3 regions of the Bradyrhizobium ganzhouense genome follow, and region 3 is predicted to be linked to each of the others. Evidence: predicted binding sites of a transcription regulator. Region 3 holds the regulator's gene; each other region holds the start of a gene.
What was found. Region 3 encodes LexA, which represses DNA repair genes until DNA is damaged. Its sites were predicted from a motif close to TGTTCNNNNTGTGTTCNG; they were not measured.
Positions count from the first base shown of each region.

Region 1: ACLFLU_RS11610 (PA0069 family radical SAM protein) is a predicted target of LexA. The motif match lies at 2,511-2,528, and genes of this name have one in related genera.
Region 2: ACLFLU_RS14430 (putative DNA modification/repair radical SAM protein) is a predicted target of LexA. The motif match lies at 2,574-2,591, and genes of this name have one in related genera.

Region 1 covers NZ_CP181318.1:2,524,442-2,534,900, forward strand. The annotation lists gene ACLFLU_RS11605 (phosphoketolase family protein) at 1-2,339, opposite strand, end outside; gene ACLFLU_RS11610 (PA0069 family radical SAM protein) at 2,550-3,713, shown strand; gene ACLFLU_RS11615 (VOC family protein) at 3,738-4,193, shown strand; gene ACLFLU_RS11620 (ribonuclease HII) at 4,271-5,062, shown strand; gene ACLFLU_RS11625 (glycosyltransferase family 39 protein) at 5,162-6,670, shown strand; gene ACLFLU_RS11630 (uracil-DNA glycosylase) at 6,800-7,606, opposite strand; gene ACLFLU_RS11635 (electron transfer flavoprotein-ubiquinone oxidoreductase) at 7,743-9,404, shown strand; gene ACLFLU_RS11640 (tetratricopeptide repeat protein) at 9,707-10,459, shown strand, end outside.
Region 2 covers NZ_CP181318.1:3,156,958-3,167,416, forward strand. The annotation lists gene ACLFLU_RS14425 (UdgX family uracil-DNA binding protein) at 1-1,258, opposite strand, end outside; gene ACLFLU_RS14430 (putative DNA modification/repair radical SAM protein) at 1,258-2,493, opposite strand; gene ACLFLU_RS14435 (ImuA family protein) at 2,656-3,438, shown strand; gene ACLFLU_RS14440 (Y-family DNA polymerase) at 3,341-4,927, shown strand; gene ACLFLU_RS14445 (error-prone DNA polymerase) at 4,924-8,301, shown strand; gene ACLFLU_RS14450 (SDR family NAD(P)-dependent oxidoreductase) at 8,493-9,263, opposite strand; gene ACLFLU_RS14455 (hypothetical protein) at 9,506-9,793, opposite strand; gene ACLFLU_RS14460 (CoA transferase) at 9,850-10,459, shown strand, end outside.
Region 3 covers NZ_CP181318.1:5,165,381-5,175,839, forward strand. The annotation lists gene ACLFLU_RS23675 (alpha-hydroxy acid oxidase) at 1-176, shown strand, start outside; gene ACLFLU_RS23680 (HAD family hydrolase) at 185-811, shown strand; gene glp (gephyrin-like molybdotransferase Glp) at 1,353-2,564, shown strand; gene lexA (transcriptional repressor LexA) at 2,741-3,442, shown strand; gene ACLFLU_RS23695 (hypothetical protein) at 3,620-3,823, shown strand; gene ACLFLU_RS23700 (hypothetical protein) at 4,017-4,451, shown strand; gene ACLFLU_RS23705 (ComEC/Rec2 family competence protein) at 4,462-6,741, opposite strand; gene ACLFLU_RS23710 (DUF2171 domain-containing protein) at 6,840-7,073, opposite strand; gene ACLFLU_RS23715 (nuclear transport factor 2 family protein) at 7,156-7,542, opposite strand; gene ACLFLU_RS23720 (glutamine--tRNA ligase/YqeY domain fusion protein) at 7,582-9,258, opposite strand; gene ACLFLU_RS23725 (WD40 repeat domain-containing protein) at 9,436-10,459, shown strand, end outside.

The DNA.
Region 1 (10,459 bases), 2.6 Mb from region 3:
TCGCCATGCTCGCGCACGTAACGCGAATGCTCGATCAGCGCGTCGCGGAACTGCTGCTTCACATGTGCGGCCTTGGTTGCGAGCCCCGGCACGCGCTCGATTGCCTCGATCGCGAGGTGATAGCGGTCGAGTTCGTTGAGCACGACCATGTCGAACGGCGTCGTCGTGGTGCCTTCCTCGGCAAAGCCACGCACATGCATTCCGGCATGGTTGGTGCGGTTATAGGTGAGACGGTGGATGAGGTAAGGATAGCCATGATAGGCGAAGATCACCGGCTTGTCGCGCGTGAACAGGCCGTCGAAGTCGCGATCGCTCAGGCCATGCGGATGCTGCTCCTTCGGTTGCAGTGTCATGAGGTCGACAACGTTGACGACGCGGATCTTGATATCCGGCAGCGCCTTGCGCAGCAGATCGACAGCGGCGAGCGTTTCCAGCGTCGGGACGTCGCCGGCGCAGGCCATCACGACGTCGGGCTCGCCATCGGTCTCCTCGTTGCCGGCCCAGGTCCAGATGCCGATGCCGGCATCGCAATGCGTCGCCGCGTCCTGCATCGACAACCATTGCGGCGCCGGCTGCTTGCCGGCGACGATGACGTTGATGCGATCATAGGTTCGCAGACAGTGATCGGCGATCCACAGCAGCGTGTTGGTGTCCGGCGGGAAATAAATGCGGACGATATCGGCCTTCTTGTTGGCGACGAGGTCGACGAAGCCGGGGTCCTGATGGCTGAAGCCGTTATGGTCCTGCCGCCAGACATGCGAGGTCAGCAAATAGTTCAACGAGGCGATCGGTCGTCGCCATGGCAGGTGCCGCGTCACCTTCAGCCATTTGGCGTGCTGGTTGAACATGGAATCCACGATGTGGATGAAGGCCTCGTAGCACGAGAAGAAGCCGTGTCGTCCGGTGAGCAGGTAACCTTCGAGCCAGCCCTGGCAGAGATGCTCGCTCAAGACCTCCATCACGCGGCCGTCTTGCGCGAGATGCACGTCGTAGGATTCGATCGGCTCCATCCACACCCGTTCGGTGGCCTCGAACACTGCGTCGAGACGGTTTGATGCGGTCTCGTCCGGGCCCATAAGGCGAAAATTGCGCTCTTGCGCGTTGAGGCGGATGACATCGCGCAGGAATTTTCCGAGTTCGCGCGTTGCTTCTCCGGTGACGCCTCCGGGTCGCGGCACCTCGACGGCGAAGCTGCGGAATTCGGGCAGCTTCAGCTCTTTCTTCAACAGCCCGCCATTGGCGTGCGGGTTGGCGCCCATGCGCCTGTTACCTTCGGGCGCGATCGCCCTTAGCTCCGGAATCAGCGCACCGTTCGCGTCGAACAATTTGTCCGGCTCGTAGCTGCGCATCCAGTCCTCAAGAATCTTCAGATGCGCGGGGTTCTCGCGGCAGCTCGCGACCGGAACCTGATGCGCGCGCCAAAATCCTTCGACTTTCTTGCCGTCGACTTCCTTCGGGCCGGTCCAGCCCTTCGGGCTGCGCAGCACGATCATCGGCCAGCGCGGCCGCTCGACGCTTTTGCGTCCGTCGCGGGCGTGCTGCTGGATCGAGCGGATGCTGGCGAACGCAACATCGAGCGCATCGGCCATCGCCCGGTGCATCAATTTGGGATCGTCGCCCTCGACGAACAGCGGCTCGTGGCCGAACCCGCGAAAGAGATCGCGGATCTCGCTGTCCGGCATCCGGCCGAGCACGGTCGGATTGGCGATCTTGTAGCCGTTGAGATGCAGGATCGGCAGCACCGCGCCGTCATGGGCGGGGTTGAGGAACTTGTTGGAGTGCCAGGACGCCGCGAGCGGACCGGTCTCGGCCTCGCCATCGCCGACGACGCACGCGACGATCAGATCGGGATTGTCGAATGCCGCGCCATAGGCGTGCACCAGCGCATAGCCGAGCTCGCCGCCTTCGTGGATCGAGCCCGGCGTTTCCGGCGCCGCATGGCTCGGGATGCCGCCGGGGAAGGAGAACTGCCTGAACAGCTTGCGCAATCCGTCCGCATCGCACGGGATGTCTGGATAGATCTCGCTGTAGCTGCCTTCCAGATAGGTGTTGGCGACCATGCCCGGGCCGCCATGGCCGGGACCGCAGACATAGAGCACGCTGAGATCCTGCGCGCAAATGACGCGGTTGAGGTGGGCGTAGATGAAGTTCAGCCCCGGCGTCGTGCCCCAATGGCCGAGCAGACGCGGCTTGATGTGCTCGGGCCGCAACGGCTCGCGCAGCAGCGGATTGTCGAGGAGATAAATCTGCCCGACGGAGAGATAGTTCGCGGCGCGCCAGTAGCGATCAAGGAGATCGAGGTCGCTGCTCGGAGCAGCCGATTGTTGTTGATTTGTCATATTCATGCCGACCTTCACCCGGGATCGTCATCAACCGAGTTCCGGCGAGATCGATCCTTCAGCCGCATCAAGCGGGATCGGGTTCACGGGGTGTTGCGGGAGGTCAAAGGTCAGCGCGCGAAGTTTGGGCAGCTCTACTGTGCATGGGGTTGTTTTCGCGTTTTTCATTCTTGTTCTTGATTTGTTCCGTTTGCGTGCTATCTTGGCTTCATGAGTCCAGCTTCTTCTTCTGCTCTCAAGCACCCGCCGGTCACGGCGCCCTCCGAGCCGGCGGGTGCGCCTTCTGATTTCCCCGAGCTTGGCGTCGCCATCGACCGCGTGCGCAGGCGAGGGCGTGGCGCACAGTCCAACGCCAGCGGCCGCTTTGAGGCCGAGGCGCGGGTTGCCTTCGACGACGGCTGGCAGAGCCTGGAAGAGCTGCCGCCGTTCAAGACCAGTGTTGCAGTGGACACCTCGCGCAAGGTGATCACCCGCAACGACTCCCCCGACATCGGCTTCGATCGCTCGATCAATCCCTATCGTGGCTGCGAGCACGGTTGCGTCTATTGCTTCGCGCGGCCGACGCACGCCTATCTCGGCCTGTCGCCGGGGCTCGACTTCGAGTCGAAATTGTTCGTCAAGCCCGAGGCGCCTTCACTGCTCGAGAAGGAGCTTGCCGCGCCCGGCTACGAACCGCGGATGATCGCGATCGGCACCAACACCGATCCCTACCAGCCGATCGAGCGCGAGCGCAAAATCATGCGCGGCATTCTCGAGGTGCTGGAGCGCGCCGGCCATCCCGTCGGCATCGTCACCAAGTCCGCGCTTGTCGTGCGCGATATCGACATTCTCGCGCGCATGGCCAAGCGCAATCTCGCCAAGGTCGCGATCTCGGTGACGTCGCTCGACCCAAAACTCGCGCGCACCATGGAGCCGCGCGCCTCGACGCCGCCGAAGCGGCTGGAGGCGCTGAAGCAGCTCTCGGACGCCGGCATTCCGACCACCGTGATGGTCGCGCCCGTGATCCCCGCGCTGAACGATTCCGAGATTGAGCGCATTCTCGATGCGGCTGCCCATGCCGGCGTGAAGGAAGCCTCCTACGTGCTGCTGCGGCTGCCGCTCGAGGTCCGCGATCTCTTCCGCGAATGGCTGATGGCCAATTATCCGGACCGCTATCGGCACGTCTTCACGCTCATCCGCGACATGCGCGGCGGCCGCGACTACGATGCCAAATGGGGCGAGCGGATGAAGGGCACCGGGCCTATGGCCTGGACCATCGGCCGCCGCTTCGAGATCGCCTGCGACCGGCTCGGGCTCAACAAGCGCCGCGCGAAGCTGACCACGGATCATTTTGCCCGGCCGAAACAGAACGGCGAGCAGCTCAGCCTGTTCTAGGGCGCGGAGCGTACGAGATGAGTGATGAGTAGGGAATTGTCGGCTCCAGTACCACGGCTCACGGTGATCACGCTTGGCGTCAGCGACATCCGCGCCAGCATCGCCTTCTACGACGCGCTCGGTTTTTCGCGCCGGCTGAAGGCGACGGGCGAGGCCGTTGCGTTCTTCGACACCGGCGGCCCGGTGCTCGGCCTGTTTCCCTGGGATCAACTCGCAGCCGACGCCAAGCTGCCCGACAGTCCGAGGCCCACAACCTTCCGCGGCGTCACACTCGCTTGGAACTGCGCGACGCGCGAGGAGGTCGACACGGTGCTCGCGTTTGCGCTCGGCAAGGGCGCAACGCTGCTGAAGGCTGCGCACGAGACGGATTACGGCGGCTATTCGGGCTATTTTGCCGATCCCGATGGCCATCCCTGGGAGGTCGTCGTCGCGCCTGGCATCGAGGTCGGCGACGACCGGCGGGTGCATCTGGCGGACTGATCCGGCCTGCCTGAATAACGGGAATTCGCCGGGGTTCCCGGTTGCGCGAGAGCTGCTGCTTGCGCACGATCCCAGCCATGATTCGGGACAAGTCCGCCAAGACACCAGCCAACGACGCGTCAAAGAAGGACGCTGCCAAGAAGGCCACGCCCGCGAAGGCAAGCTTCCGTCGCGAGCGCGTGCTAATCAAGCGCGGCATCTGGCCGATCGCAGGCTGCGACGAGGCCGGCCGCGGACCGCTCGCCGGCCCCGTGGTGGCGGCCGCGGTGATTCTCGATCCCGACCGCATCCCGCGCGGCATCGACGATTCCAAGCGGCTGACGGCGGAGGAGCGCGAAAAACTGTTCGACAAGATCTGCGCGACTGCGCAGGTCTCGGTCGCCGTCGCCTCGCCCGCGCGGATCGACCGCGACAACATCCTGCGCGCCTCGCTCTGGGCGCTGAAGCGCGCGGTGGTCGCGTTGCCCGAGGCGCCGAAGCACGTCTTCGTCGACGGCCGCGACCGGCTCGATACCGCATGCCACTGCGAGGCCGTGATCGGCGGCGACGGCATCGTGCTGTCGATCGCGGCGGCCTCCATCGTCGCCAAGGTGACGCGCGACCGGCTGATGTGCGCGCTGGCGCAGGACTGCCCAGGCTACGGTTTTGAGCAGCACAAGGGCTACGGCGTGCCTGACCATCTCGACGCGCTCAATCGCCTCGGCCCCACCGTCCATCACCGCAGCTTCTTCGCCCCCGTCGCCGCCGCCCGCGCCAAGCACATGCCCTGGACCGTCGAGCCGGTGCGGGACCTGTTCGAGGTCAGCGAGGTCGAGGTGGAGGTGGAGGTAGAGACCACAGTTGAAATCGATGCTTCGGCAGGCCTCTAGCGCAGACTGTCGTTGCCACGACGCGTAGTGCCCTTTATCAAAACAGATGTGAGCGAATAGGGCCGGCTGGACGGGTTGGCTGCATCTTGCGGGCGTTGCATGCGGTTTACCTCTCTGGTCATCGAGCTCATTCGCGCCCGGCCGCGCCTGATCGTCTGGATTGCCGTGCTCTCGCAGGCTGCGATGTGGCTGCTGGTGGCGCTCTTGTTCTATCGCAGCCCGCCCGGCAGCCTTGCGACCCTGCTGGCCTTCGGCCGCGAGTACCAGGTCGGCACTGATCTTGGCCCGCCGCTGTCGGTCTGGCTTGCCGACATCGCCTATCGCGCCGCCGGCGGCCACATGTTCGGTGTCTATGTGCTGGCCGAGCTCTGCGAGATCGCGACCTTCATCACGCTCTATCACCTGGCGCGCGCCGTGGTCGGCACGCAGCAAGCGGTGCTCGCCGTGCTTCTGACCATGACGGTGCTGGCCTTCTCCTCGTCCGCGCTCGACTTCGGCCCCCTGGTGCTGGCGCGGCCGCTCTGGGCGCTGTTGCTGCTGCATTCCTGGCAGATCATCGGCCAGCGCCGCGGCAATGCCTGGTTCGCGTGGTCGATCGAGGCCGGCCTGCTGCTCCTGACCACGCCGGCCGCGATCTTCCTGCTCTCATTGCTCGTCATCTTCGCGCTCGCGACCGCCGGCGGCCGCCGGACGTTGCGCGCGCTCGATCCGCTGTTCGCGCTTGTCGTCGTCGCTGTGCTGGCGTTGCCCTATGTCGTCTGGCTGATGCGCGCCGAGACCCTTGTGCTGCTGCCCCTGCCGCAAATTGCCGACCTCGGTGCCCGCGCGATCCACGGCGCCTGGCTGCTCGGAGGGCTCGTGCTCGGTGCGGTGGCAGTCCCGGTGCTGACCTTCCTCAACACGCCCCTGTTTGCCGGCAAGAGCGAGGAGGCGCCGATCATCTACCGGCCGCCGGTCGAGCCGCTCGCGCGCAACTTCGTCTATTTCTTCGCGCTGGCCCCGTTGATTGGCGCGGTCCTGATCTCCGGCCTGTTCGGGTTAGATACCGTCGTCGGTGGCGCCGGCGTGGTGCTGGTCATGTCCGGCCTCGCCGTGGTCGTGGTGGCCGGCGATCTCATCGCGATGCGCCGCGCCCGCATGCTGCGCACGGTGTGGCTAGCGGCCATCGTGGCGCCCGCCGCCGGCGTCGTGCTGGCCGTGCTGTTCCTGCCCTGGAGCGGCACCGGCGAGATCGCGACATCGATGCCGGCGCGTGCGATCTCGGACTTCTTCGATGACAGCTTTGCCCGCCGCACCAACCATCGCCTGCGCGCGGTCGCAGGTGAAACCGAGCTTGCGAGCCTGATCGCGCTGCACTCCGGCCGGCCGCATCTGTTCATCGACGCCGCACCCGCGCGGACACCGTGGATGTCACAGGCAAAATTCAGCGAGACCGGCGGCGTCGTGGTCTGGCGCGCCGCAGATACCGCCGGCACCCCGCCGCCCGAAATCCTCGCGCGCTTTCCCGGCATCGTGCCGGAAGTGCCGCGCGCCTTCGAGTGGCTGGTGACCGGACGCCAGCAACTCCTGCGCATCGGCTGGGCCATCGTGCGACCGAAGGGGACGTAGCCGTTCGCGTAGCTCTCCCCGTCGTCATTGCGAGGAGCCCTTGCGACGAAGCAATCCAGAATCCCTCCGCAGAAAGATTCTGGATTGCTTCGCTGCGCTCGCAATGACGGGGAGGGAGCGGTCCGCCCCTTACGAGCCCGCCAGCACCTTCGCGATCGACCGCAAGTCCTGCCACGCCAGCCGCTTGTAGGACGGCGAGCGCAAGAGGTAGGCCGGGTGGAAGGTCGGTAGCGCGCGGATGGTGCGCTGGCCGGTGTCGTAATCGAACCAGCGTCCGCGCGTGCGCATAATTCCCTCGCGGGTCGAGAGCAGCGTCTGCGTCGAGGGATTGCCGAGCGTCACCAGCACATCGGGGTTCACCAGCTCAATATGGCGCTGGATGAAGGGCAGGCAGATTTGCGTCTCCTGCGGCGTCGGCGTGCGGTTGCCGGGCGGCCGCCAGGGAATGACGTTGGTAATGTAGGCCGCGGTGCGGTTCAGCCCGATCGCGCCGATCATGAGGTCGAGCAGCTTGCCGCTGCGCCCCACAAACGGCAGTCCCTCGATGTCCTCGTCGCGGCCCGGCGCCTCGCCGACGAACATGATGCGCGCCTGCGGATTGCCGTCGGCGAACACCAGCCGCGTCGCAGTGTGCTTGAGCGCGCAGCCCTCGAAGTTTTGCATGAGCTCGCGCAAGGCCTCGAGCGTTGGTGCGGTGCGCGCGGCCTCGCGGGCCGATGAAATGGCGACGTCGGGCGCCGGTGCGACCTCGCCGCGCATCACCGCAGGCGCGACGACAGGCCGCGGTGCCTCGACCGGCGCCGCGCGCGGCGCCGGCGCCGGCGCGTCCAATTCCGCCAGGCGGTCGACCGGTTCCTCCGCGAGCGCGCAGTCGACTCCGGCCTCCAGATAGAAGGCAAGAAGCTCTCGGACGGTGGGTGCGGGCTCGGGGATCATTTGGAAAGTCAGACTATTAGTTCATCTTAAGGCGCCTTGCATCCCAGCGGAACGCATTTCCGTGGTTGTCCTACCCGGAAAAATCGGAAACAAGGGAGCGCAAATGACGAGGAACCGTCTCAAGGGCTGAGATCAGATGAGCACCGAAGAACTTCCCCCGCGGGAATCGATGGAATTCGACGTCGTCATCGTCGGCGCCGGCCCCTCTGGCCTGGCTGCGGCGATCCGGCTGAAGCAGATCAATGCCGATCTCAACGTCGTCGTGGTGGAGAAGGGCTCCGAGGTCGGTGCGCACATCCTCTCCGGCGCCGTGATCGACCCGGCCGGGCTCGACAAGCTGATCCCGGACTGGCGCGAAGATTCCGATTGCCCGCTGAAGACGCAGGTCAAGGACGACCGCTTCTACTGGATGACGGCGGGTGCCGCGATCAAACTGCCTGGCTTCATGATGCCGCCGCTGATGGACAACCATCACTGCTATATCGGCTCGCTCGGTAATGTCTGCCGCTGGCTGGCGCGCAAGGCCGAGGCGCTCGGCGTCGAGATCTATCCGGGCTTTGCCGCCGCCGAAGTGCTCTATGACGAAAAGGGCGCGGTGAAGGGCATCGCCACCGGCGACATGGGCATCGGCCGCGACGGCAAGCCGAAGGATTCCTTCACCCGCGGCATGGAGTTGCTCGGCAAGTACACGCTGTTCGCCGAAGGCGCACGCGGCAGCCTGACCAAGCAGCTGATCGCCAAGTTCGCGCTCGATGCCAAGAGCGAGCCGGCGAAGTTCGGCATCGGCCTGAAGGAAGTCTGGCAGATCGATCCCGCCAAGCACCAGAAGGGCCTGATCCAGCATTCCTTCGGCTGGCCGCTCGACCTGAAGACCGGCGGTGGTTCGTTCCTCTATCATTACGACGACAACCTCGTCGCCGTCGGCTTCGTCGTGCATCTGAACTACGACGATCCGTACCTGTCGCCATTCGACGAGTTCCAGCGCTTCAAGACTCATCCGTCGATCCGCGGCACTTTCGAAGGTGCCAAGCGGCTTGCCTATGGCGCGCGCGCCATCACCGAGGGCGGCTACCAGTCGGTGCCGAAGCTGAGCTTCCCCGGCGGCGCGCTGATCGGCTGCGCGGCCGGCTTCGTCAACGTTCCCCGCATCAAGGGCGTGCACAACGCGATGGGCACCGGCATGCTCGCCGCTGAACATGTTGCAGCCGCGATCGCGGCCGATCGCGCCAACGACGAGATCGTCGACTACGAGAACGCCTGGCGGTCCTCGCCGGTCGGCAAGGATCTGTTCCTGGTCCGCAACGTCAAGCCGCTGTGGTCGAAGTTCGGCACCGTGCTTGGCGTCGCGCTCGGCGGCTTCGACATGTGGTTCAACACGCTGTTCGGCACCTCGCTGTTCGGCACGCAATCGCATGCCAAGCCCGATCGCGCGACGCTCGATCCGGCCAAGCAACACGCGCCCAAGAACTATCCGAAGCCGGACGGCAAGATCTCGTTCGACAAGCTGTCCTCGGTGTTCCTGTCCAACACCAATCACGAGGAAGATCAGCCGGTCCATCTCCGGGTGGCCGACATGAACCTGCAGAAGATGTCCGAGCATGACGTCTTCGCCGGTCCCTCGAACCGCTATTGCCCGGCCGGCGTCTATGAGTGGGTCGAGGAGGGCGCGAGCCCGCGCTACCAGATCAACGCCCAGAACTGCGTCCACTGCAAAACCTGCGACGTGAAGGACCCCAACGGCAACATCACCTGGGTTCCTCCAGAGGGCGGCGGCGGTCCGAACTACGAGGCGATGTAAGGACGCGGTCACAAAGCGTGAGCTGGCGCACGTTCGCGTGAGGACCCGGCTGCGGCCACCCGCCGCGGCCACGATAAGGCCATAGTAGCAGCGTCTTGGGCTCTCTTGACCGTCACTTGAACGGTTACTTGGCCGATTTGGGGTGTGCGGAGGGGATCGCCCGGTCCGAATCCTTGCGGCGAAGCGCCAAAAGCGGCATTGTCCGGACCCGACGGTTCCGGGTCCCATGTCGCCGGCCGCGTTCGTGTGCGAGACGGCCTTTTGCTTCAAACCCAGGCACTACTAACTCAAGGCGAGCCCTGATGTTTTCAAATCGTTTCAACCGCTGGACTGCTGCTGCCATCGCCCTTGCCGGCTCTGCGATCGTGGCGGTCCCGGGCGGAGTGCTGGCGCAGACGCCGGATCATCCGGCCGATACAGCGGCGCAGTTTCCGACCCGAAACGATCTGAAGTCGCTCACCACCGCCGGCAGCTATCTCGCCGCCCGTCACGCCAGCGTCGAGCGCGACGCGACCTCGGCCGCCGCCTTCTACCGCTCCGCGCTGCGGACCGACCCCAAGAACAACGAGTTGCTCGACCGCGCGTTCATCGCCTCGGTCGGCGATGGTGATATCGAGGAAGCGGTGAAGCTCGCCGAGCGCATCCTCACGATCGACAAGACAAATCGCGTCGCGCGCCTCGTGGTCGGTGTGCATGATTTGAAGCTGAAGAAGTATCCGAGCGCGCAAAGCAACATCAACCAGTCGATTCGCGGACCGATCACCGATCTCGTCGCAACGCTGCTGTCCGGCTGGGCCGCCTATGGTGCGGGCGATGCCAAGGGCGCGGTCGCGACCATCGACAAGCTGGCGGGCCCGGAATGGTATCCGCTGTTCAAGGATCTGCACGCCGGCATGATCCTCGAGAACGCCGGCAAGGAGAAGGACGCGGGCGTCCGTTTCGAGCGCGCCTACAAGCTCGACGATTCCATGCTGCGCGTCAGCGAGGCCTATGCGCGCTGGCTGTCGCGCAACAAGGACGCCGCCTCGGCGACCGCGATCTATGAAGCCTTCGAC
Region 2 (10,459 bases), 2.0 Mb from region 3:
GCGTGATCTTGCCGAACACGCATTGCGCGGCGGTGGCGCCCATCGCCACGATGAGCTCGGGCTGGATTGCCGAAACTTCCCGCTCATACCATTGCCGGCAGGCTTTGATCTCCGGCGTTGCCGGTTTCTGGTGCAGGCGGATCTTGCCGCGCGGCACAAATTTGAAGTGCTTTACCGCGTTGGTGACGTAGACCTTGTTGCGATCGACGCCGGCTTCTTCCAGCGCACGGTCGAGCATCTGTCCGGCCGGCCCGACGAAGGGATGGCCCGCGAGGTCTTCCTTGTCGCCGGGCTGCTCGCCGACCAGCATGACGGTGGCGTCCTTCGGGCCTTCACCGAACACGGTCTGCGTCGCGTCCTCGTAGAGCGGACAGGTGCGGCAATGCGCAGCCTCCTCGCGAAGCGCGTCGAGATCGTTGGTTGCGGGTTTACGTGTCATCGGAGCCTCCGGCCGCTTCTGAGGCTTGTGCGGATCGGTTGCGGCATTGGCGATCATGGCGCCGGTCATGCGTTCGGCGTCTTCGATCAAGGGCTTAATGATCGAGGCCTCGGGCAGGTTCCTCCAGTATTTCTTCGGCATCTCCGTCTGCATCGCCTTCACCTTGAGCCGCGCCGGATTGAAGATGCTGGCGTAGTAGCGCCGCCAGGTTTCCTCGAGCCGGTCTTCGCCGGGCGCCTCGTTCTTGCTGACGCCCGGCGTGAACGACAGCGCGTGGCCATCCCAATGCGCACACAGGTCCGGCGTCAGGATCGACCAGGGCATGTCGGCAAAGCGTTTGGCGAAGAACGGCGCGGCGAGCTCCACGACGTAATGTTCCGGCTCGAACCAGGCGACGTAATGCGCTGCGCGTTCGCGACCGATCTCGCGGAAGCGCACGAAGGCGTGCATCTTGTGCTCGTCGCGATGGACCGCTCTCGCCATCGCTGTGACCAGCGCGACGTCAGGATCGGTCGCGACCTCGATGAGATCGTGATTGTCCCTCAATCGCCAGAGCAGGCGATAGAGGATCGCAAAACGCTTGACATCGCGATGCAGGATGGCGGCCTGGGCGAGGTCGAGGAATTTTGCCGACACGCTGAAGGTGCCGTCGTTCACCTCGAGGATCGGAGACGGCGCGGGCGGCGCGAACAACTCGGCTTCGCCGCCCTGCACGGCCCAGGTGACATCGGTGGGCTTCACATGATGAAGCACGAGCGTGCGGGCGGCTTTGCGCCAGCCGTCGAAATCGGTTTCGGTGTCGAGGATGATGTATTGCATCAGAATCCAAACCCCAGTTGCGTTGCCTTCGGCTTGAACCGTTCGATCAGCCCGGCAGCATCGAGATGCTGCGGCGTCGGCCGGTGATCGCTGAGCACGATGAACGGCAGCGCCTTGTTGCGGGGCACATGCAGCCGCGCCAGATCGGAGAGACGGATCGTGGTGGTGCGCCGCGTGGCGATGATGCGCTCGACCGCTTTGGTGCCGAAGCCCGGCACGCGCAGCAGCTCCTCGCGGCTGGCGCGGTTGACGTCGAGCGGGAAGCGGTCGCGGTGGCGCAGTGCCCAGGCGAGTTTTGGATCGATATCGAGCGGCAGCATCGCGCTGTCATCGACGATCTCGCCGACGTCAAAACCGTAGAACCGCATCAGCCAGTCGGCCTGGTAGAGGCGGTGCTCGCGCAGCAAAGGCGGCTGGACCAGAGGCAACGCGCGGCTGGCATCGGGGATCGGGCTGAAAGCGGAGTAATAGACGCGCCGCAGCCGGTAGGAGCCGTAGAGATTGGCGCTGGTGTGGAGAATGGTGTGGTCGTTTGCACTATCTGCGCCGACGATCATCTGCGTGCTTTGTCCTGCCGGCGCAAAGCGTTGCGGTTTCGCCTTCGTCTTTGTGCTGCGGTTTTCTTCCGCTTCATCCAGCTTCAACCGCAGCCGGCCCATGGTGCGGCGGATCGCGCGCACGTCTTTTTCCGGCGCGAATTGCTGCAGGCTCGTCTCCTCAGGCATCTCGATGTTGATCGAGAGACGGTCGGCATATTTGCCGGCGTCCGCGATGAGCGCGTCGTCGGCCTCAGGAATGGTCTTGAGATGGATGTAGCCGCGGAAGTGATGCTCCTCGCGCAGTTTTCGCGCGACGCTGACCACTTGCTCCATCGTGTAGTCGGGGTTGCGGATGATGCCGGAGGAGAGAAACAGGCCCTCGATGTAATTGCGCCGGTAGAAGTCCAGCGTCAGCTTGACCACCTCGTCGATGGTGAAGCGGGCGCGCGGCACGTTCGAGGAGGCGCGGTTGACGCAATAGAGGCAGTCGTAATTGCAGGCGTTGGTGAGCAGCACCTTGAGCAGCGAGATGCAGCGTCCGTCCGGCGCGTAGGAATGGCAGATGCCCATGCCGGGCGCGGTCGAGCCCATGCCCTTGCCGTCACTGGAATCCCGCTTCTCGGTGCCGCTGGAGGCACAGGAGGCGTCGTACTTGGCGGCATCCGCCAGGATCTCCAGCTTGCGTTGCACGTCCATCCCGGAATCCCTTTGATTCAGCTGACGAATCCGGAGGAGCACCAATTTGATTGACTCCCCGGCCGCCGTTAGCTTTATATTAGAACATATCATGAACAAATGAGCCAGCCGCTGGTTCTTATTTTTGAGACCCTCGGCAATCACTCTGAAGGAGCGGCGAGCATGAGCGGCGCACGCATGAGCGCGCTTGCGACCTTGCGCAGCCAGATCGAACGGATCGAGACGGCGGAGGTCGTGCACCATCACGACCGCGTCGCGCTCGGTCACGGCGAGGTCGACCACGCCTTGAAAGGCGGGCTCGCACGCGCGGCGATCCACGAGGTGTTTTGCGAGGGGCGTCAGGGCGCGGCCGCGACGGGCTTTGTCACCGGGCTTGCGGGCCGCGTCACGGCGCGTCGGCCGCTGCTGTGGGTGCGGCAGGATTTTTCGGAACTTGAAACCGGCGCGCTGTCGATGAGCGGGCTCGCCGAGCTCGGCCTCGATCCGCGCCGCGTGGTGATGGTGCGCGCGGCTGACGTGGAGAGCGCATTGCGCACCTCGGCCGATGCGCTCGCCTGCGATGCGCTCGGCGCCGTCGTGCTCGAGCTCTGGGGCGAGACCAGGCAGTTCGATCTCGTGGCGAGCCGCAAGCTGACGCTGGCCGCACAGTCGTCCGGCGTCACCGGCCTCTTGTTGCGGATGGCGGCGCAGCCATTGCCCTCGACTGCGGAGACGCGATGGATGCTGCGCGCCGCGCATTCGCCGCCGGGTTCAGCATGGAATGCCTGGGGCGCGCCGCGCTTCGATGTCGAGCTGTTGCGTAACCGTCATGGCCCGTGTGGCCGGTGGATCATGGAATGGAAGTGTGATGAGTGCCAGTTCTCTGAACCGTCGGCGTATCCTCAGCCTGTGGCTGCCGCGCCTGCCCATCGACCGGATCCAGCGATTTTTCGGCGCGTTGGGTAAAGCCAATGATCCCAGCATTGTCGTCATCAAGGACAACAACGCGCTGGTGATCCATGCGCTGGACGAAGCCGCCGAGCGGCTCGGTCTGTACATCGGCCAGCCGCTGGCGAATGCGCGAGCGATGTGTCCGGACTTGAAAGTGTTCGACGCCGATGTCGTGGCCGACGCGAAGACGCTGAGCGACATCGCCGATTGGTGCGACCGCTTCACGCCGCTAGTGGCGCTCGATCCGCCGCACGGGCTGTTCCTCGACATCAGCGGCTGTGCGCATCTGTTCGGCGGCGAGGCTGCATTGTTGCAGACGCTGGTTCGGGCGCTGGCGCGCCAGGGCTTTGCTGTCAGTGCGGCCGTTGCCGGCACCTCGGTCTGCGCGCGCACGCTGACGCGGCAGACGCCTGGCGTTATTGTTGCCGATGGCGGGGAGGCGGCGGCGATCGACCGGTTTCCGGTGTCCGCGCTTGGTGCGGACGAGACGATCACCACCGGCCTGCGCCGCGCCGGCCTGAAGACGATCGGCGATGTCGCCTCGCGCAACCCGAGCGAAATCACGGCGCGGTTCGGCGCGCGGTTCTCCATGCTGCTCGCGCATGCGCTAGGGCGGGGCGATGCGCCGATCAGCCCGCGAAAACCGTTGCCCGACTACATCGTGGAAAAACGCTTTGCCGAGCCGATCGCGACCGACACCATGATCGCGATGACGCTGTCGCGGCTGGCGGACACGCTGATCGCCTCCATGGAGAAGCAGGGCAAGGGCGCGCGGCGGCTTGAGGCCGCGTTCTTCCGCACCGACGGCGTGGTGCGCGCGATCATGGTCGAGACCGGGCGTCCCGTGACGCGAAGTGCTGTCATCGACCGGCTGTTCCGCGAGCGTCTCGATGCGCTTGCCGATCCTCTCGATCCCGGCTTCGGCTTCGACATGGTGCGGTTGTCGGCGAGCCGCACCGAGATCGTGGTGCAGGAGCAGCGCGATCTCGACGCTCATGTCCATGACAATGACGAGCTCGCCGCGCTGATCGACCGCATCGCCGCGCGTATCGGGGGAAAACGCGTCGTCGTGCACCTGCCGCAGGACACCCATATCCCTGAAAGTGCGGTGCTGGCCGCGTCCGCGCAGCATCATCTAGCCGTCGCCATGCAGGCCGAATGGCCGGCGCGCGCCGAGCGCGAACCGCCGCTGCGGCCCCTGCGGCTGTTCGACAAGCCGGAGCCGGTCACAGTGCCGTTCGCGACCGTGCCCGACGGCCCGCCGCATCAATTCACCTGGCGGCGGGCAAAACATGCGGTGGTGCGGGTGGAAGGACCTGAGCGCATCGCCATGGAATGGTGGCGGCAGGACGGCAAGCAGCTGACGCGGGATTATTTCCGCATCGAGGATGCCGAGGGCCTGCGCTTCTGGATTTTTCGCGATGGTCTTTACGAGGGGGAGGTGTTCGACGCCGACGGCAAGCCCGCTTCTCCCGGCTGGTACGTGCACGGTCTCTTCGCATGACGACATCAGCTTATGCCGAGATCGGCATCACCACCAATTTCTCGTTCCTGCGCGGCGGCTCGGATCCGCGCGCCTATGTGCATCAGGCCAGCAAGCTTGGCATCCCCGTGATCGGCATTGCCGATCACAACACGCTGGCCGGCGTGGTGCGGGCCTGGAAGGAGCTCGACAATGATAAGGTGTTACGTAAGCCAAAGCTGCTGATCGGTGCGCGCATCGTCTTCGTCGACGGCACGCCCGACATTTTTGTCTACCCGCGCGATCGCGCCGCCTATGGCCGGCTGTGTCAGCTTTTGACCCGGGGCAAACGCGGCGACGACATCACGCGGATCGAAAAGGGCGAGTGCCATCTCATCTTCGATGATCTGCTAGAGTTTTCTGAAGGCCAGCTCCTGGTCCTGACGCTGCCGCATCGGTTTGATGATGCGCAAGCGATGGATGTCCTTTCAAAACTCAAAGCCAGCCGCACCGAAGGCGTGTGGCTGGCCGCGAGCCTGGTCTATCGCGGCGATGACCGCCGTCGCCTGGCGCGGCTCGACGATCTCGCCACCAAAGCAGGAGTGCCGCTGCTTGCGACTAACGAGGTGCTCTATCACGATCCCGGCCGCCGTCCGCTTCAGGACGTGCTGACCTGCATCCGGGAAAAGACCACGATCGAGGCGGTCGGACGCAAGCTGGAAGCCAATGCCGAGCGCTTTCTGAAGACGCCCCGCGAAATGGCGCGGTTGTTTCGCGATTTCCCCGAGGCTGTCGCGGAGACCATGCGTTTTGCCGACAGAATCGACTTCACGCTCGACCAGCTCAAATATCAGTATCCGGACGAGCCGGTGCCGCCGGGCAAGACCGCGCAGGGACATCTTGAGGATCTGACCTGGGCGGGCGTCGACACATATTTCGGCGGCAACATCGACGACAAGCTGCGCGCCACCCTGAAGAAGGAGCTCGCGCTGATCGCCGAGCTGAAATACGCGCATTACTTCCTCACCGTGCACGACATCGTCCACTACGCGCGCAGCCAGAACATTCTGTGCCAGGGGCGGGGATCGGCGGCGAATTCGGCCGTGTGCTACGTGCTCGGCATCACCTCGGTCGATCCGACCAAGGTCGATCTGCTGTTCGAGCGCTTCATCTCCAAGGAGCGGCTGGAGCCGCCCGACATCGACGTCGATTTCGAGCATTCGCGGCGCGAGGAGGTGATGCAATATGTCTATCGCCGCTACGGCCGCCACCGCGCCGCGATCATCGCCACCATCATCCATTATCGTCCGCGCAGCGCCATCCGCGACGTCGGCAAGGCGCTGGGCCTGACCGAGGACGTCACCGCCGCGCTCGCCGACACGGTCTGGGGCAGCTGGGGCAAGGGCCTCAACGATATGCAGGTCAGGCAGGCGGGTCTCGATCCCAGCAATCCCATGATCAACCTTGCGGTCGAGCTTGCGACCGAGTTGATCGATTTTCCGCGCCATCTCTCCCAGCATGTCGGCGGCTATGTGCTGACGCAGGACCGGCTCGACACCTATGTGCCGATCGGCAATGCCGCGATGGACGACCGCACCTTCATCGAATGGGACAAGGACGACGTCGACGCCCTCAACATGATGAAGGTCGACGTGCTCGCGTTGGGCATGCTGACTTGCATCCGCAAGTGTTTTGATCTGATAGCCGATCATAAGGGTGAGCGTTACGAGCTTGCGGATATCAAGGGAGAGGATGACGACGAAGTTTATCAAATGCTGCAGCGGGGAGAGTCGCTCGGCGTATTCCAGGTCGAGAGCCGTGCGCAGATGAACATGCTGCCGCGCCTGAAGCCGCGGACGTTCTACGATCTCGTCATCGAAGTCGCGATCGTGCGCCCGGGTCCGATCCAAGGCGACATGGTGCATCCGTATCTGCGCCGGCGAAACGGTCTGGAAAAGGTGAGTTACCCCTCTCCGTCGCCGGACCATGGCGACAAGGATGAGCTTTACAAGGTGCTGCACAAAACGTTGGGCGTACCTCTGTTCCAGGAACAGGCGATGCGCATCGCGATCGAGGCAGCCAAATTCACCTCCGAGGAAGCCAACGGCCTGCGCCGCTCGATGGCGACTTTCCGCAACGTCGGCACCATCGGCCAATACGAGGAGAAGCTGATCGGCAACATGGTCGCGCGCGGCTACGATCCCAACTTCGCCAGAAGCTGCTTTGACCAGATCAAGGGCTTTGGCTCTTACGGTTTTCCGGAGAGTCATGCTGCGAGCTTTGCCCAGCTCGTCTACATCTCCTCATGGCTGAAATATCATCATCCCGACGCCTTCTGCTGCGGCCTGCTGAATTCGCAGCCGATGGGTTTTTACGCCCCGGCGCAGATCGTCGGCGATGCCCGCAAGAACGGTGTCGAGGTGCGTGAGATCGACGTGTCCTACAGTTTCGCGCAGAACACGCTGGAGAATACTTACGACAGGTATTGCGCGGTGCGTCTCGGTTTCCGTCAGATCGACGGCTTTCACTGGCTAGATCCGAACGAAGAGCTCCTCAAAAAGCAGCAGGCAAAGCGGCGAGGTGAAGAATATGTCAGCCCGGAAGACTGGGCCGACCGCATCATCGCCGCCCGCAATCGCCGCTCTTTCACCTCGCTCGAAGACTTCGCCCGCGACACCGCTCTGCCCAAGCGCGCGCTCATCCTGCTGGCGGATGCGGACGCGTTCCGCTCGCTCGGGCTCGACCGCCGCGAGGCGTTGTGGCAGGTGCGACGGCTGCCCGACGATGTGGCGCTGCCGCTGTTCGAAGCGGCGACTGCACGCGAGCAGCCGGACGAGCAGGCCAAGCCGTTGCCGGTGATGCCGCGTTCCGAACAGGTCGTCGCCGACTACCAGACCATCCGGCTGTCACTGAAAGGCCATCCGATGGAGTTCTTGCGCGAGACGTTTTCGCGCGAGCGGATCGTCGCCTGCAAGGAGATCAATCATGAGAACGAGCGACGCCGCGTCCGCTGCGCCGGCGTGGTGCTGGTGCGGCAGCGGCCTGGCAGCGCCAGCGGCGTCGTGTTCATGACGCTGGAGGACGAAACCGGCATCGCCAATGTCGTGGTGTGGCCCAAGATCATGGAGCAGTACCGCAAAGAGGTGATGGGCGCGCGCCTCATCGAGGTCCAGGGCTATATCCAGAGCAGCCCCGAGAAGGTGACGCATCTGATTGCCCAGCGCATGATCGACCGCTCGCACGATCTGGTCGGCCTCGCCAATGACGCCCTGAGCCGCAAGCCTCGGATGCCGGCAGGCGCCACTGTGATCGAGCCGCTCAATGACGACCGCCGCGACCACGCGGACATGCCGGCGCAAAAAATCCGCCACCCCCGCAACGTCCGCATCCTGCCGCCGTCGCGGGATTTTCATTGAGGCTAGTTCAACGCGCGCAATCTCTCACCGTCACCCCCGCGCAACGGCGAAGCCGTTGTCGCTGGAGGTGGCCGCTTCTTCAGCGGCCCTCGAAGGGCGACGGCCCGGCTGCATCCGGGCCGTGCATCCTTCGAGGCTCTTCTTGCGATGCGTTGCATCGCAAGCTTTGCACCTCAGGATGACGGAACTGATCAAAAATTCACCCGGTTCGAAATCGCGCCATCCACGACGAGATTGGCGCCGGTCGTGAACGACGACGCCGGGCTCGCCAGAAACACCGCGGCGTTCGCAATCTCCTGCGGGGTGGCCATGCGCCCCGTCGGATTGCGGCTCATCGCATCCTCGTAGCGCTTGGGCATGTTCTGCTCGATCATGTTCCAGACGCCGCCCTTGAAATAGACGGTACCGGGCGAGACCACGTTGACGCGGATCTTCTTCTTTGCGTATTGCCGCGCCAGTCCCTTGGCCATGTGGATCAGCGCCGCCTTGATCGGGCCGTAGGAGCTGGCGACATCGGCCTGCGCCGCCGAGATCGAAGAGATGATGACGAAGGCGGCATCGCCGCTCGTCTCGCCGCTTGTCTCGAGGAACGGCCGCGCGGCGTCGAACGCATGCACGGCGCCGAGCACGTCGAGCCGGAAATTCTGCTCCCACGATGCCGGATCGTGACCTTGCGCCATGGCGCCGGCATTGGCGAACAGCAGGTCGATGCCGCCGAGCTCCTTTGCCGCGCCCTCGACCCACGCCTTCAGCGCCGCGCCGTCGGTGACGTCGACCGTGCCGCCGGTGGCGCGGATGCCGCTCGCCTTCAGTTCAGTCACGGTGGCCGCGACCTGCTCCGCATTGCGCGCGCAGACCGCGACATTGCTGCCTTCACCGGCCAGCGTCGCCGCAATCGCTCGCCCGATGCCGCGCGTGCCGCCGAGCACGATGGCGTTTTTTCCTTTGAGACCGAGATCCATTGTTTGGTTTTCCTTGTTGTTGGTCGCAGAGAGTGTAGCCACGTACGTGGCATGGTCGCAAATGCCATTCTCTGACCGTCACCCTGAGGTGCCGGAGCGTAGCGGAGGCCTCGAAGGGCGACAGCCCGGTTGCCACCGCGGCCGTTCATCCTTCGCGGCTCGACTTGCGATGCGTTGCATCGCAAGCCTCGCGCCTCAGGATGACGGGACCGGCAGCGAAGGATTCAAAAACAATTCCCCCCTCACTCCGGCGAAGCCCCCACCGGCGGGCCGCCGGGCGGGCGGTGCAGGAAGGTCAGCGAGGCGTAAGCGCCGACCCAGGAACCGATCGCGGCGAACGCGACATAGAAGGCGTTCTCGGTGTAGCTGATCACCGCATAGGAGGAGAGCAGATACCAGATCGCGCTCCAGCTCGCGGCCGGCACGCGCTTGCGTGCGACCACAGCGGAGGTGAACATCACATAGACTGCGTCAGTGGCCGCTGTCGCGACCAACACGGCGCCTGCGGTGAGGGGATCGATGGCGGCCATTGCGTTCCCTTGTGTGCTAATGGAAGGTCGTAAAAAATTACGGGAGAGAAGCGGACATGCAAAGCCCCTCCGACATTCTCAAAGACATCTGGACTTCCGCCGGCGGCGATGCGGCCGCGCTCGACCGCGTGCGGCTGACCGGCGAGGAGCCGCAGATCCCCTCCTCGTTCCGTGTCGCCGTCGCCGGGCAGACGACGATCGCCGCCGCGGGGCTTGCCGCCGCTGAAATCTGGCGGCAACGCAGCGGCGAGGCGCAGGACGTGACCGTCGACATGCGCCACGCCGTCGTCGAATGCCGTTCCGAGCGTTATCTGCGCCTCGACGACACGCCGCCGCCTCCGGCCTGGGACGCCATCGCTGGCGTCTACAAGACCGGCGACAGCCGCTTCGTCCGCTGCCACACCAACTTTCCGCATCACCGCGACGCCGTCTGCAAGGTGCTTGGCTGCGTGCCCGAGCGTGACAAGGTGCAGGCTGCCCTGATGCAATGGAAGGGCGAGGATTTCGAAACCGCGACTTATGCCGCAGGCGGGGTCGTCGCTCTGATGCGCTCTTCCGACGAATGGTCGGTGCTGCCGCAAGCGCGCGCACTCGCCGAGCTGCCGCTGATCTCGATCGAGAAGATCGGCGACGCCGCGCCAAAGCCGTGGTCTAAAAAGCTGCCGC
Region 3 (10,459 bases):
GCGTGGCGCGAATGCTCGAGCTGCTCGAGGACGAGGTGCTGCGTTGCCTCGGCCTGCTGGGCGCCACCTCGTTCGCCGAGGTCAACAAATCCTGCCTGCACCAGGCCACCGCAACCAATGCGCCGAGCGTGTTCAGCGCATTCCCGCTGTTCGACCATGAACCCTACCGATACTGAAGGATAGAATGACATCGCTCTCTCCCGGCAGCGCCGATGCGCTTCTGTTCGATCTCGGGCGCGTCGTGCTCGACATCGATTTCTCCAAGGCGATCGCCTGCTGGGCGGGACATGCGGGCCTCGAGCCCGAAGCCATCGTCACGCGCTATCAGCGTGACAGCGAGGCCTACCGGCTGCACGAGGTCGGCAAGATCAGCGACGAGGCCTATTTCCAGTCGCTGCGCTCATCACTCGGCATCGGCATTTCGGATGCGCAATTCCTGGAAGGATGGAACGCGATCTTCGCCGGCGAGATGCCCGACATCGCGGAATTGCTGCCGCGGGCGGCGAAGCAGATGCCGCTGTTTGCCTTCTCCAACACCAACCGCCCGCACGTCGACCATTTCTCGAGGCAGTATGCCGATCTGCTCGGCCATTTCCGCGAGCTCTATCTGTCCTCCAGCATCGGCCTGCGCAAACCGGACGCGGAAGCCTTCGACCATGTCGTCACCGCGATCGGTGTGCCGGCCAACCGGATCGTGTTCTTCGATGACCTCGCCCAGAATGTCGAAGGCGCCCGCGCCCGCGGGCTGAAGGCGGTGCATGTCACCTCGCCCCGCGACGTCGGCAATGCACTCAAGGCGCTGGGAATCTAACGGCCGATTCCGGAACAATTTCGCCCGGACACGAGGAACCGAAACACTTTGTGCATTTTTGTACAGAGTTCCGGGAACGGAATGCCCGCTTCCGGACTCTAGAGTCCGTTGGGACTTCTACGAACGGACGTATCATCGTGTTGGGCAAAACCTACCTCACCAAGCAGGCCTCACTGCTGGTCAAATTCGCCAGGACCACCTCAGACTCAGAGCTTTCAGCCAAGCTGATGAGCAAGGCGGCTGATCTGAAGGCCCAGGCCGATCCGATGCCCGACAGGGATCAGGGCCCTCGAGCGCCCGATGTCAGTTCAGACAGGTAGCCGGGGACCTGACCGACACTGGCCGTGACTCTCGTCATCCTCGTGCTGGTCTATCTCGCCTTCCGGATCATCCCCGGCGGACTTGATGCTCCCACTCCATCGCTGCGCGGATGACGCAGGTTAAAGCAACCTGTGCGACCACCGTTTTTGCCTCTGCGCCTGCACTCGGCTAGAACTCTCGCCGCTGATTTGCCCGAACGGGCGTAGCTGGAGTTTTCACCGTGGCCCTGATGCCGGTTTCCGATGCGCTTGCTGCCGTGCTCGCCGGTGCGGAGCCGCTGCCCGAGGAATCGGTCGCGCTCGACTCGGCTTTTCACCGTGTGCTCGCACGCGACGTCGCGGCGCGGCGGACGCAGCCGCCGCAGGCGATGTCGGCGATGGATGGCTATGCCGTCCGCGCGGCCGATGCGGCCAAGATTGACGCGCAGCTCAACGTCATTGGCGAAGTCGCTGCCGGCCGGCCGTTCGCAGGAACTGTTGGCGCCGGCGAAGCCGTACGGATCTTCACCGGTGGCGTCGTTCCTGATGGCGCGGATGCGGTCGTGATCCAGGAGGACACCGTCGCCGATGGCAAGCGCATCACGATCACGGAGGCCGCCGTCACCGGGCGGCACATCCGCCCGGCCGGCATCGACTTCTCTGAAGGGGACGTGCTCCTGCGCAAGGGCGCCCGGCTCACCGAGCGCGATCTCGCGCTCGCCGCCGGCATGAACCATCCGCAGTTGGCCGTCCGCCGCCGTCCAAAGGTCGCGATTCTCGCGACCGGCGACGAGCTTGTGATGCCGGGCACCACGCCCGGCCATGGCCAGATCGTCTATTCCAACGGCTACGCCCTGCATGCGCTCGCCCGCAGCGAGGGTGCTGACACCATCGACCTCGGCGTTGCCGCCGACACGCTTGCCGCCACCACCGCCGGCATCCGCCGCGCGCGCGAATCCGGCGCCGACATCCTGGTCACGACCGGCGGTGCCTCGGTCGGCGACCACGATCTGGTGCAGCAGGCGCTGAAGGACGAAGGCACCTCGATGGCGTTCTGGAAGATCGCGATGCGACCGGGCAAGCCGATGATGAACGGGCAGCTCGGAGCGATGCGCGTGATCGGCCTGCCCGGCAATCCCGTGTCATCCTACGTTTGCGGCTTCCTGTTCATGGTGCCGCTGATTCGCGCGTTGTCGGGCCGTTCGATGGTTCATCACCGCCGCGAACGCGCCGTGCTCGGCCGCGACGTCGGCGCCAATGACCAGCGCGAGGATTATCTGCGTGCGCGCCTCGATGTGCGTGATGACGGCACGCTGATCGCCCTTCCCGTCAATCACCAGGACTCCTCGCTGCTTGCAAATCTCGCTGCGGCACAGGCACTTCTCGTGCGCGCACCATTCGCTCCGAAGGCCGACGCCGGCGCTGCTTGCGAGGTGCTGCGACTGCCCGCTTGAGCGCATCGTTCGCAACCGTTCTGCGAACTTTGTCGCGTTCACGCTAAATTAAGCAGTTGCGGAACATGTATCGAACATATAGTGTCCGTTCATGATTTGTTTCGAGCGTGCAGCGGCTTATTGCTGAATTCAGCGTCTCGGAATCGAACGACGTCAACCGGGGGATTTTGGTCGAGATGTTAACGCGCAAACAATACGAGCTCCTGCGGTTCATCAGCGAGCGCCTGAAGGAAAGCGGCGTGCCGCCCTCCTTCGACGAGATGAAGGACGCGCTCGATCTGCGCTCGAAATCAGGCATCCACCGCCTGATCACCGCGCTCGAGGAGCGCGGCTTCATCCGCCGCCTGCCCAACCGCGCCCGCGCCATCGAGGTGATCAAGCTGCCTGAGCTCCAGGCCGCCGCCGGCAGCCGCCGCGGCTTTACGCCGAGCGTCATCGAAGGCAATCTCGGCAAGGTCCGCACGACGTCGAGCCTGCCCGCCGACGAGGGCGAGCGTCCCGTCGCGGTGCCCGTGATGGGCCGGATCGCGGCCGGTACGCCGATAGAGGCTCTGCAGACCCGTAGCCACACCATCAGCGTCCCGCCCGACATGCTCGGCTCAGGCGAGCATTACGCGCTCGAAGTGCGAGGCGACTCCATGGTCGAAGCCGGCATTCTCGACGGCGACATGGCGCTGATCCAGCGCAACGAGAGCGCCGATACCGGCGACATCGTGGTCGCCCTGATCGACGACGAGGAAGCGACACTCAAGCGCTTCCGCCGTCGCGGCGCCTCGATTGCGCTCGAGCCGGCGAACGCGGCCTATGAAGTCCGCATCCTGCCGCCCAACCGGGTCAAAATCCAGGGCAAGCTGATCGGGCTGTACCGGAAGTACTGAGCGCGTCGCGGTCGACGACCGCCATCAACGATTGGAGCGGACGATTGTCCGCTCCGGCTGGATAGTCTTTCTGGTTTTGCACAGATTATCCGGCCACCTCTCCAGCGCTACATCCTCGGCACGCCGCAACGAAGCGCGCATCGCTTCGCAGGCCTTTGACAGACCGAGGAGACAACCATGCGCAAGATCGTTCTGAGCACAGTTGCGATGGCGTTGATCGTAGCATCCGCGTCGCAAGCTTTCGCCGCACAGCCGCAGCACCATGCCCGCAAGGCACCGCAGGCAACCGGCGAGCAATTCCGCAATGCCCGCAACGCCGTCGAGCAGCCGTCGCAACCGGCCTGGCCATATTCGGGCTGGTCGGCACCTGCCGGCCGCTGAGCCAAAGCGTTCACCGAATGCACGGGGGCAGCCTTTGTTCCTTGCGCATCTGAAAAAGATAATGTGATCGCGCTCTGCGGAGGCGAGCCGCAGATTTGCCCACAAAAAAGCATATGATCACAGGCTTCCACTCTGATAGAGGCCTGCGCCTCAGAAGAGGCGCGGGTGCTCTATCCTGAATGAGGAGCACCCAATGTGTGACTACAGCCTGCACGCTGTCGCGACGCGCCCCGCAGAAGTCGGCGAGACAATCGTCACGACAACATTCCGCGGCACCTCGACGCGCGGCTTCGCCTCCGAAGCCGATATGTCCGTCGCCGTCTGCCTGCTGCCGGGAACGGAGCTCGCCTTCGCCGACAACGTCCGCTACGACAATCGCTGGATCTGGACACGCACCGTCAACTCGCGCGTCGGCAAGTTCGGCAAGGTCGATCCGCACGTTCCCGACCGCCATCACGACGCGATCGAATTCCCCGACGGCAAATACGTGCTGGTGACGCAGCTCGTCGAAGGCCAGCGCGCAACCGTGCTGCAACTGCCCGTGACCCAGCCGCTCGGCGAGCGCGAGCAAAAGCCGCAGATCATTGCCGACAGCCGCTCGACGCCTGCGCGTCTGCCGATCGGCTAAGCTGTCGATCTTAGTCCTCCGCCTGAAGATCGGCCTCCGACGGTGTTGCGTCACGGACGCGCGGAGCTGCCGACCGCGGTATGAGGGTCTGTTCGAAATCTCCATCGCCGGCCGCCGCCGGCGACCAGGGGCGGTTTGCGCCCCTCGCCTTCACCGCCTGAATCGCAAAGCCGTCGCCACGCCGCGTCAGTGCCAGCGCGCCCTGGCGCGCGAGACGTAGCCGATCGACCACCATCGCACCACAATCCGGCGGCGCGGGCCTTGCCGTCACCACCAGTGACGCGCGGCCGCAATCGTCACTCAACGCATCGATGCGCAGCGCCAGCGCAACCATGCGGCCGTCGGCAAGCGGCGTCACGCAGCCGGCATCGTCGCATGACACGCTGTCACCGAGCGAGGCGCTGGCCGCATCGCGCGGATCAGCGTCCGCCGCAAGCCACTCCTTCAGCAGGAAATTGTCCTTCTTCGTCCTGATCAGATGCAGCTGCCCGTCCCGGCCTCGCACCGCGACGTTCTGGCCGTCACCGGCAATCAGGATATCGGGTTGCCGGACCGACAGCCCCCAGACGGTCGCAGCCACGAGCACGCAAGCACCTGACCAGCGCAGCGGCGTGCGCAACAGGCCCATCAGGATGAGCCCGAGGCTCGCGGCGATCAGCGGCGCGGTGCCGAAGGCGCCGACGTGACCGATCGCACCGGGCAATGCCGCCACCCAGCGCGTGACCAAGATCATCCAGTCGATGCCGATCCCCATCAGCCACCAGAACACGCCGTCGAGCCCGAACGGGGCCGCGAGCAATCCCAGCAGTCCAGCCGGCATCACCAGCGCCGACACCACCGGCATCGCGCCGAGATTGGCGAGCACGCCGTAGGGCGTCACGCGGTGGAAATGGAAGGCGGCATAGGGCGTGGTCGCAAGCCCCGCGATCATCGAGGCCATGAACAGCATCGCGATCTCGCGACCGCCCCACAGCGCGATGCGCGCGGTCGTCGAATGATCGGGCGAAGCAAACAGGTTCGGCATGCCGATCTGCACCAGCGCGACGAGCCCGAGCGTTGCTGCAAAGGACATCTGGAAGCTCGGATGCACCAGCGCCTCCGGCGCGACCGCGAGCACGATGAGCGCCGCAACTGCCAGCGTGCGGAACGTGATGGCGCGGCGATCGACCATGACGGCGATCAGCACCACCGCGGTCATGAAGAACGATCTCTGCGTTGCGACCTCAGCGCCCGAAAGCAGCAAATAGAAAGCGGAAGCAAACAGCGCCGCGGCGGCAGACCACTTCTTGATGGGAAAGCCCACTGCCAGTCCCGGGATCAGCGCGAGCAGCGCGCGGACCGTGAAGAAGACGACACCCGCGACAACAGCCATGTGATAGCCAGAAATCGAGAGGACGTGACCGAGCCCCGAGATGAACATCGCGTCGTTGACGGGCGTGGTGATCGCATCGCGCCGGCCGGTGAGGAGCGCGGTCGCGATGGCGCGGTTGTCGCCGTCGAGTATTGCCCGGATGCGCGCATCTATCGTGTCGCGCAGGCCTTGCATGATCGCGGCATAGCGTAGCTGCAATCCGCCGGTCTCGGGCGGCGTCACAGTCGTGATCGCCCCCATCGCAAAACCAGAGGCACCGATGCCCTGGAAGAACATGTCGCGCGAGAAATCATAGCTGCCCGGCCGCAGCGGCGACAGCGGCGGCATCAGGCGCGCTTTCAACTGGACGAAGCTGCCGACATCGGGCGCCGTCCCCTTGCGCACGGAGAGGCGGACGCGCTCGAGCTTCACGTCGCTGCGTTGGGCCTCCATCGCAGTGACGCGGAGGACAAAACGGTCAGTGCGCTCGCGAATGTCACGGGTCTCGACGAAGCCCGACAGCGACACAGAATAAAGTGGCTTTGCGAGCACCGTGTGCGCGATGCGCGCGGTCTTCCAGGTCGCCATGGCAAAGCCGGCCGCGACCGCCGCGATCATGATCGCGGGCGCAAACCACCGGCTTCGCCGCAACAGGATGGCACCGAGCGCCAGCGCCAACGCCGTCGAGGCAACCACCCACAGCACCGGCTCATGATCGGCGGCGAAGTAGAGCGCGATGCCGCAGCTGAAGGCGATGGGCACCCAGGGAAATAGTCGCCCGGCGCCGGCTTCGGCCTTTGCCCATTCGCGAAGCGTCCCGACGATCGTGGGCCAGACGCCAAAGCCTGCCGGCAGAAAGCCGCCGGCCGAAGCAGTTCGGCCGACGGGCCAAGTCCCCGCGACACCCTGGGACCGCATTGGCCGACCCGGCTCCGCCATTCCTTAGCAACCCTGCGATACGCGACGGAGGCGGACGCTACCGGAACGTGCAGCGGTGCGAATAGCGGTACGGATCAGGAACAGGCGGTGGAAAAGTCCTACTTTTCCTCTTCCATCGTCACGGCGACATCCGCCTTGGCCGACAGCCGGACCCTGTTGCCCTCGACGCCGGCAACCAGGCCCTTGTCGATGAAGTGGTGATGGCCTTTGTGGCTGCCCTCGCCGCTGTCCTTTTTGGTCAGCTTGATGCGATGGCCCTCGACCTTGTCGACCGTGCCGATATGGACGCCGTCGGCGCCGATGACTTCCATATGCTCTGCGATGTTCTGCATGGTGGGATCCTCGTTGGGGACCCACACAACGCGCGGGGAGCGCGTTCGTTGCCTCGCCGGAATGACGATGCCGTGTGCCCCGTCAGATCAACGGCGCGCGTGACGAGGCATGATGGTTGACGATCTTCCAGTCGCCGTCCTCGCGCAGGATGACCCAGCTCATCTTGACCGAGAACTCCGGCCGCTCACCGGCAAGGTCGAACGACACGATTGCGGCCATGTTGACCAGATCAGAGCTGGCCTGCGCCGCATTCACTTCGGAAAATACCGCGCTTGGCTTGCGCCAGCGCGGCAGGCCGTTGAAGTAATCGGCAACGCCGTCCCTGCCCCGATAGAGCTTTGGGTTGGAGCCGAAGAAGAACGCATTCTTCGAATACAGCGATGACAGCGCCGCCGCATCGAGCGTCGCGAAGTCGGCGCACCACTTCGCGATGATGGCGGAAACGATGGCGTCGGCCTCGTTGCTCATTGTCGTTCCTCAGCCCTTGTCGTCTCAGCCCTTGTCGCGTCAGCCCTTGGCGACTTCCTTCGCAAACGTATCGCGCAGGCCGATGGTGCGTGAAAACACTGGCTTTCCGGGCGTCGAGTCCTTGTCGCGCACGAAATAGCCCTGACGCTCGAACTGCATCGGCTCGATGGAATTGCTCTCGGCAACCGATGCCTCGATCCGCGCGTCGGCCAAAATCTCCAGCGACTGCGGATTGAGATCTGCCGCAAAGTTCGAGGCGTCCGGGCTCGGATTGGCGAACAGCTGGTTGTAGATGCGGATCTCCGCGGGCACGGACGTCGCCGCTGGCAGCCAGTGCATGGTCGCCTTGACCTTGCGGCCGTCGGGCGCGTTGCCGCCCTTGGTCGCGGGGTCGTAGGTGCAGCGCAGCTCCACCACCTCGCCCGCGTCGTTCTTGATCACGCCGGTGCACTTGACGAAATAGGCGTAGCGCAGCCGCACCTCGTTGCCCGGCGACAGGCGGAAGAATTTTTTGGGCGGGTTCTCCATAAAATCGTCCTGCTCGATATAGAGCTCGCGGCCGAAGGTGATCTTGCGCGTGCCCGCGCTGGGATCGTCCGGATGGTTGATCGCCTCGAGCTCCTCGGTCTGCCCTTCCGGATAGTTCTCGATCACGACTTTCAGCGGCCGCAGCACGCCCATGCGCCGCTGCGATGTGCGGTTCAGCTCCTCACGGATGCAGAATTCGAGCATGCCGACATCGACCACGCTGTTGGCCTTGGCCACGCCGATCCGCTTGACGAATTCGCGCAAGGCCGCCGGCGGCACGCCGCGACGACGCATGCCCGCTATGGTCGGCATGCGCGGATCGTCCCAGCCGGCGACGTGGCCGTCGCGGACGAGCTGGGTCAGCACGCGCTTGGACAAGAGCGTGTAGGTCAGGTTCAGCCGCGCGAACTCGTACTGGTGAGGCTTGGACGGCACCGGCAGTTTTTCGATGAACCAGTCATAGAGCGGCCGGTGATCCTCGAACTCCAGCGTGCAGATCGAGTGCGTGATGCCTTCGATCGCGTCCGACTGGCCGTGGGCGTAGTCGTAGCTCGGATAGATGCTCCATTTGGTGCCGGTGCGCGGATGGTGCGCATGCAGGATGCGATAGAGCACGGGGTCGCGCAGATTGATGTTGCCGGCACCCATGTCGATCTTGGCCCGCAGCACGCGCGCGCCGTTCGGGAATTCGCCGGCCTTCATGCGCCGGAACAGGTCGAGATTCTCATCTACGCTGCGGTCGCGGAACGGCGAGTTCTTGCCGGGCTCGGTCAGCGTGCCGCGCGAGACGCGGATCTCCTCCTGGGTCTGGTCGTCGACATAGGCAAGCCCGTCGCGGATCAGCTGCTCCGCCCATTCGTACAGGCGGTCGAAATAGTCCGAGGCGAAGAACAGGTTCTTGCCCCAGTCGAAGCCGAGCCAGCGCACGTCGGCCTGGATGGAATCGATATATTCCTGCTCTTCCTTGACCGGATTGGTGTCGTCGAAGCGCAGATTGCAGCGGCCCGGAAACTCCTGGGCGATGCCGAAATTGAGGGCGATCGACTTGGCGTGGCCGATATGGAGATAGCCGTTCGGCTCCGGCGGGAACCGGGTCACGATCTCCTGGTACTTGGCCTGATCGAGGTCGGCCTGGATGATGTCACGAATGAAATCGCGCCCAACGTCAGTCGCCACCGGTTCTGTCATTACGAAAATCCTGTAGGGAAATCAGCGGCCCTTCTGCCAAATTCGGGAGGCTGAGCCAAGCCCGGTTTCGCAGCCGTTATAAGCTGTTCGGAAACTATTATAAGTGGTTCCTCTCGAATTACGCACTCTTTGGATGGCATACTTGCTCCACTTCAAGACGCCCCAAGGATTCCCGAAATGACCATCGTCGGCCGCTCGTTCGTCCCGTTGTTGATGGCGGTGATGGTGGCAGGTAGCAGCGCTGGTCTCGCTCTCGCAGGAGAAGCCAAGGCGGCGACCAGTGGCGTGGCTGTCGAGAGTCCTGGTCAAGGCGAACTCAAAGGTTTCGTAGCGACGCCGCAAACCGAGGCCGGCGGCAACCGCGCCTTCCTGCTCGCACCTAACAGTTCGTGGTTCCTCTCGACCTCCCCCGGCGCTTCCGGCGCGCGGCTGATCGACATCAACAGCGGCATAACGCTCCGATTTCTTACCAGCCCAGGCTTGCGTATTGCCGCCCTGTCGATCTCGCCCGACAGCAAGACCGTCTTCGCTCGGGACGACGACGGACACGTCGTTGCCTGGAATGCCGCCACGGGACGGCCAGCCGCAAGCGAACTCCAGCCGGATCTGCACGAGATCGCGAGGCTTTCCTTGTCATACGAGAGCAACGACCCCGAGAACCGGGCGCCGCCCGAGTTGCTATCGCGCTACCACCTTCAATCGCACTTTCCTGAGTTGAAGCAATCCAACGAGATTATGCTCAACCCAACGCAGGAATACGCGATCGTCGGATATGTCGGCGACGCCGACTGGAAGACTTTTCAGGTCTGGGATTTAAAAAAGGAAAGGACCGCGGTTTTCTTCCGGCTGGCGAATGATGCCTGCGGCGGCGCTCCTTCGGCTTTCGACTATGATGGCAAGCATCTCGTTTTCGGCAATAGCGGCGGCGGGTGCGATCCCAACCATATCGATTTCACGGTTTTCGAGATCTCCTATTCTCGTCCCGACACAGAGCCCAGAACGGCCAAGGCAACTCAAAGCCTGGGCATCAAATGCAGTTTTCCCCCAGATTCCGGCGAGGTAGCTAGCCAGGATTTCGCGATCTCACCGAGTGGCAACTTGATGATGAGGGGTGGAGGAATGCCGGGCAGCCCCGAGTGGGCTGCGTGGGATCTTCGCAACGGCAAGCAGTTCGCCTCCATTCGCCCGGACGGCTATGGCA